2 regions of the Pseudoalteromonas sp. MMG012 genome follow, and region 1 is predicted to be linked to the other one. Evidence: riboswitches for the same ligand, from Rfam matches in the RefSeq annotation. Region 1 holds a riboswitch; the other holds the start of a gene.

Region 1 (3,426 bases):
CCATAAAAATCACATCATAATGATGAGTACTCAAATCATCGACAGCTGCCAATCCATGCTCAACATGCTTCACGGTAATTGAAAATGTCTCTAGTACTTTTTTAATTATCTTTGCATTTAATGGGTTATCTTCCACTAATAAACCAGTTAAAGGCCGTAGTTGACAATGTTGTTCTTGTTGGCTTTGCACGAGATAAATAGGGGTTTTTACCCGTACCACGGTACCGCTAGATAGCCCCTTTTCAAACTCTATGTCTCCGCCCATGGCATCTAACAACCATTTACACCGTACCAAGCCTAGCTGTAAACCTTGAAAGTGTGTCTCTGCCACATTGCTTGAAAGCGGCGAAACACCAGAAAAACCACACCCGGTATCTTTTACGGCGATCTGCAAGTAAGTCAGAGTTTCATCTAAATACACCTCGATTAATACACTGCCTTGCTCGGTGAATTTAATCGCATTATCAACTAATTGGCCAATGATCCACGCCAGGTGTTCATGATCACAAGCAATAACCAATGATGTAGAAAATGAAAACTCGGTCTCTAATGCTATCTTTTTCCGCTGTGCTTCATATTCATGGGGTGAAATCGCCTGCATCAGCGTTTGAGTAAGATCATCAGGCACCACCGACACCAGAATATCTCCTTGCTCCCAACGACTAAACTCTTGAATTGCATTCAACTGGTTAACTAATTGCTTCGCCGACACCTCTACTTGTGTCAGCTGTGATTGCGCCCCATCTTGGCGGTATAGGTTTAAAAAACCCAAAATAGCTTGTAAAGGCGTTCTTAACTCATGACTTGCACGAGCAAGAAAGTGCGTTTTCATGGTTAAGGCATGCTGCGTTTTTTGTTTTTGAAGTTCAAGAGAATCGATTGTATCCCTTACCTTTTTCTCCATTGGTTTAAAGATAAATACCACTTCTAACCAAAGCACAACGATTGCACTGACCCAGAATACAAATTCAAACAAACGTGTTAATGCCACTTTACGATTAGCACCTTGCTCAAAAAGTTGCACAGCTTGTTGTTGATAAAATAGTAATACCTGTGCTTCATTGGCCATCTTAATAGCCACCTCTGCACTGAAGGTTTTAGAGTCATATAACGCTAAAAAGTCTAAGCTCCGTTTATTCAAATTAGCCGGCGCATCAAAATACAATGTCATTAACGTTTCAGACAAAAATACATATTTCCCCTCTTTTTCACCTAGGATCATCTGATGATTGGCCGAAAATACGCGCACACTTTTATCCAACTCTGTAAAAAGTGTCTGGGTGAGCTTTTGCTCTTTTTTATAAAAAACAATTTGATTGACGTGTAACGCTATTTTCTGTGCCAACATACGTTGCATACCTGCACGATTAATAAGCTCCGCATCCTCTTGTTTTTGCTGCAAAAGGTATTGCATCGCCGCAGCCGCCAATGTGACTAATACCCCCATTACCAACACTGCGATAAAATAACGGCTGCGCATAGACTTAATGATATTACGCATATTAACTTATCCATCCTATTTGCCATAAAGTGTAGTGTAAAAATTGAAAACTAACATAACCTCACTTGACACCTAGATGGCTAAAGTGTTTCAATGCGTGCTCACCCTATTTGAGGGTCAATGTAAACTCACCGAGTAATATGTTGGCCTAGGGCTGGAAGAGGTGCGTTATTCAGGTACTTGTGTTGAGGAGAGCAAACTCCCATGACACACAAGGAGGGGAACTAACGCCGAGAAATATATACTATTTGCTCAGTATACATTTCGGGCGACTGGGTTGAATCCCAGCGACTGTCACCAATTGCAGCGTTAATCATATTAACAACGCACATATGTTTGGTGGAGAGCTTCTGGTCTTAAAATAATAAGGCCACTCGCCTTGTCATTTTTAAGTCCATTGCTCTTCGAATTTTAACTGTTCGAAGTTTGGACTCACTCCAGACCCCGAACAAGATATAAGTTCGGTAGAGATGAAATCACAATACGATTTATCCAACTATCCGTTGTGGACAGCCTTAGTTACGCCTTTTGATGCGAATAACCAAGTTGACTATGACACTTTACATTCGCTTGTGAATGAACAAGCGCAAGCAAATAACGGTATTCTCCTGCTTGGCAGTACTGGTGAAGGGCTGGCCTTAAGCTCTGCTGAGCATAAGTGCATTGTCGAGACTGTTTGCAACATGCAATTAGACGTCCCTATTATGGTGGCTGTGGGCGGTATGAACTTACAAGATCAGTCCGAATGGGTGGCGTTTTGTAATAGCCAGCCGATTCATGCACTGTTGCTTGGCTCTCCGTTATACACAAAACCTGGGGTAGTCGGCCAAACACAATGGTTTGACACCCTGCTGAGCGCCACTGACTTACCTTGTATGTTATACAACGTACCTGGACGCAGTGGGGTATCCATCACACCCCAAGTGCTCAAAAATCTAGCCCACCATACAAATTTATGGGCACTCAAAGAGGCCAGCGGTGATATTGGAGTGTTTGAAGCTTTCAGAAAAGCCAATCCAACTCTCGCTATTTTTAGTGGCGATGACGGCCTCATGCCATATTTTGCTCAAGCCGGAGCTGCTGGACTCGTATCCGTGGCCGCAAATGCCTGGCCAAAGCAAACCGCTGAGTTTGTTCGCCGCTCGTTAGCGGGGACTTTTCCTAACTTGTTTACAACTTGGACTGATGCTGTTAATAGCCTATTTTCAGTGGCTAATCCCATTCCAGTCAAAGTATTAATGCATGTACAGGGCAAACTTAGTACCCCTAATTTACGTCCTCCATTAACGCACCTAGAGTTGCCGTGTACTCAGGCAATTGACCGTGCAAACACCACAATTTTATCTTGGAATTAAGGCAGTTATTATGAGCTGGTTAGAACTATTAAACAATTTAGAAAATGGCAGTGTACGTGCTGCGACACAAGACGAACAAGGCAACTGGCACGCTAATATCGAAATAAAGCAAGGTATTTTAGAAGCTTTTAAAAATGGCAATAATATTGAATTCCCGGGTGGTTTTGTTGATAAACATAATTTAGCACCACAAGGGTTTGCAGCTGAAGCAGGCGTTCGTATGGTCCCTGGTGGCAGTAGTGTTCGCCGTGGTGCGCATGTTGCATCGGGTACCATTATCATGCCACCAGCATATGTGAATATCGGTGCCTACATAGGTGAAGGTACTATGGTCGATAGCCACGCATTAGTAGGATCATGTGCTCAAGTAGGTAAAAATGTACATTTAAGTGCCGCAGTCCAACTTGGTGGTGTACTTGAGCCTATCGGTGCCAGCCCTGTCGTTATTGAAGACGACGCATTTATCGGTGCAGGCTGTGTGATTGTTGAAGGTGTTGTGGTAAAAAAAGGGGCCGTTTTGGCACCCGGCGTACGTTTATCAGCGACGATCCCTGTCTATGACTGTATCAA
Region 2 (3,426 bases), on a different contig from region 1:
TTTCTTAGCTGGGATCATAACTTTCCAGAGTGTATCTTTTATGTGACGTTTATAGGAAATTAATTGGGCTTAGTCGTAGCGTATCCTATATGTAAGTGCTAGACTCCGCGCCGAATTACGTTACCTTTCTAAATTTTTAACTTTTAATTACAGGTTGTTTACGCATTATGGTTACGCCCATTATCCTTACCCTAATAGCGATTGCGTTTGTGCTTATCGTTATAGAGGATATCATCCATGTAAACAAGGCCAAAACCACCCTTTTTTTTGGTACTTTATGTTGGATTATCGCTTTTATCTCACCTATTCATGGTCAAAGCCCAGAAAATGTACAACATGCGCTAGATCATAACATTCTTGAAATCGCCACACTGTGGTTGTTTTTGATGGCTGCAATGACGTTTGTGGCCTATTTAAACTCTAAGGGGTTTATACAAAATATCGTGCATCGTGTTATGCCATCTCAGATCAGTGAGCGTAAGCTTATGTTCTTGGTAGGCATTGCCGCTTTTGTATTTTCCTCGGTTTCAGACAATATTACCGCAACCTTGATTTCTTTGGCAGTAGTTATGTCGTTGAAGCTAGATCCAAAGAAGTTAATTAAGTATGCAACACTAATTATTTTTAGTGTTAACTCTGGTGGTGTGTCACTCATTACAGGTGATGTAACAACATTAATGATCTTCTTAGCGGACAAAGTCACTATTCCTAATTTATTGTTACTTGTCGGTCCTGCGCTGGTGAGTGTGATAGCGCTGGCAGCTATGTTGTCTATAGGTATGAATGAGCAACTACGCTTTGAAAAGCAGATACAAAGACGGATAGAGAAAACGGATATAACGATTGCAGTGATATTTACTTCGACAATTTTTGCGACGTTATTTTTGAGTGTGCAGTATCAAGTGCCGCCTTTACTTACATTCTTATTTGGTTTGTCGTTGATGTTTTTGGTTGCTCAATTCTTAATGCGCAAGAAAGATGTGAACAAGAAAATTATTGATTATATTCGAGAGATTGAGTACGACACTCTATTATTCTTTGTTGGTGTACTATTACTTGTTGGCGCGCTCAAAGAAGTGGGTGTCCTGGCCATGTTTACAGACCTGTATGTTTACATTGCACCAGAATATGCCAATTATTTAATGGGATTACTCTCAGCGGCAGTTGATAACGTACCGTTAACGGCCGCTTTATTAAAGGCCGATATTGTGATGACGCCACAGCAATGGTTGATGTTTACCTATGCGACAGGGGTAGGTGGTTCAATGTTAGTGATAGGATCTGCTGCGGGAATTATCGCGATGAGCAAAGTGAAAGCACTGACGTTCATGAGCTACTTGCGTATGTTTTTATATTTGTTGATTGCATATACCATTGGCTATGCTGGAGCGTATGTCGCAGGGCAATTTATGTAGTTCACTACAAAAGGTACAATTTAGCACTTGACACCTAGACGTCTAAACGTTACTTTGTTTTTAGCCCGCGTAATATGCGGGCTTTTATTTTGCCTGTGTTCAGTAATGACGAGGCAAAATAAACAGAAGAGGTGCGATACTTAGGTATTTAGTGAAAGGTGACGAACGCCAAAGACCACTAAAGAGGGAAGTACTCGCCGAGGAAGTTCATAGCACGTCACTGTGAACTTTCGGTTTACGAGGTTGAATCCTTGGAACTGTCACCGTTTTGGTGGAGAGCTTCTGGCAATGGTTCCTTCTTTATTTACAAAGCACCTTAATTGCCAAGTTCTCCTTATTTATTATGATTGCCCCCAATGCAGTCAAAAGGAGATATTATGAGTTCACAGTACACGGTCGCAAAGTTTGGTGGCACCAGTGTAGCCGATTTTGATGCCATGCACCGTTGTGCGCAAATTATTCACGATGACAATAATGTACGTGTTGTTGCCGTGAGTGCCAGTGCGGGAGTGACAAATCATCTAGTAACGCTAACGCAACAAAAAGCCGACGAAAGTGCACGTATGGCGTTAGTCGATAACATCATTAAAATTCAGGACTCGATTTTAGCCCATTTAACACTGGAAGCGGATTTAGCACAGTTATTTAATTTAACCCTTGATGAGCTAAAGTCGTTGGCGTCTTTACCCGCGTTAAGTGCACAACAGTGTGATGAAATGTTGAGTTTTGGGGAGCGTTTATCGTCATTTTTATTTACCCAAGTACTCAGAGATATTGGCGTAAACGCCGAGCGATTTGATGTACGTAAAGTGTTAAAGACTGATAACCAATTTGGTAAAGCCACACCGGATATTGCAGCGACACAGGTGGCGGCTCATAAGCACTTAATACCATTGTTAGGTGAGAAGGTGATTGTGACTCAAGGTTTTATCGGCAGCGATCCGTATAATCAAACAACGACGCTGGGACGTGGTGGCTCTGACTACAGTGCGGCTTTATTAGCGGAAGCTATAGAAGCAAAAAGTGTTCATATCTGGACTGATGTTGTTGGTATTTTTAGTACAGATCCGAGACTGTGTGTAAAAGCTACACCTATTGCCAAATTGAGTTTTGATGAAGCAGCAGAGATGGCTACTTTTGGTGCGAAGGTATTACATCCAGCAACAATATTACCAGCTAGCCGCAGTAATATTTCAGTGTTTGTCGGATCGAGCCGCGACCCACAAGCAGGCGGCACTTGGATTGAAAAAGACACATCATCACAAGCAGGGATCAGAGCTGTTACGCAGCGGAAAAATCAAATATTGCTCACGCTAAAGAGTCCTGAGATGTTACTAGCTAGTGGTTTTTTGGCGCGTATCTTCACGATATTGAGTGCTTATAATATCTCAGTGGACTTGGTAACAACATCAGAAATAAGTGTCGCGATCACGCTAGATAACGCACTGAACGCGTCACGACCTGAACTTGATCAAGATTGTTTAGAAGAGCTAAGCCAATTTTGTCATGTTACTGTTGAGAACAATTTAACACTGGTGGCTCTTATTGGTTCTCAGATCCAGTTACGTCAGCATGAAGTCAACTTAATGCAAGTGCTCAGTGATTTCAATATTCGACTGATTTGCCATGGCGCAAGTAAGCACAATTTGTGCTTTTTGGTTGAACAAACAGACTCGGATAATGTGGTTCAAGCCATTCATGCGAAGTTACTGGAGGCTGCATAGCGGCTAGTATCTTTTTAGTAACAATAACTAGTAATTAAGTTTTAGATTGCATGGTGGTTGAATCCCGAGTAAAGTGACTATTACATAAACTGGGAGGCCGTCATGCAGTATCAAGATATCTATAATTTTTGGTTTGTCACTTGTTCAGAGTCTGATTGGTGGCAAAAGTCCGCGCATTTTGACATCAAAATAAAATCCCAATTTATGGTTCATTATAGAATGGCTGTACAAGGAGAACTCGCACATTGGCGAGCTGATCCTGTGGGCACTTTGTGTGAAATAATCGT

What was found. Region 1 has a riboswitch for lysine ahead of dapA (4-hydroxy-tetrahydrodipicolinate synthase). Riboswitches for the same ligand answer to the same signal wherever they lie in the genome.
Region 2: linked by a shared signal. The riboswitch ahead of lysC (lysine-sensitive aspartokinase 3) and the one ahead of dapA (4-hydroxy-tetrahydrodipicolinate synthase) in region 1 are both predicted to bind lysine.

What each region holds. Positions count from the first base shown of each region.
Region 1 covers NZ_JAGJEF010000017.1:35,144-38,569, reverse strand. Annotated here, with positions in the region: gene J8L97_RS08310 (response regulator) at 1-1,501, opposite strand, end outside; lysine riboswitch at 1,652-1,859, shown strand; gene dapA (4-hydroxy-tetrahydrodipicolinate synthase) at 1,972-2,856, shown strand; gene J8L97_RS08300 (2,3,4,5-tetrahydropyridine-2,6-dicarboxylate N-succinyltransferase) at 2,867-3,426, shown strand, end outside.
Region 2 covers NZ_JAGJEF010000003.1:47,691-51,116, reverse strand. Annotated here, with positions in the region: gene J8L97_RS01795 (hypothetical protein) at 1-18, opposite strand, end outside; gene nhaD (sodium:proton antiporter NhaD) at 168-1,415, shown strand; lysine riboswitch at 1,534-1,705, shown strand; gene lysC (lysine-sensitive aspartokinase 3) at 1,793-3,139, shown strand; gene J8L97_RS01780 (DUF924 family protein) at 3,242-3,426, shown strand, end outside.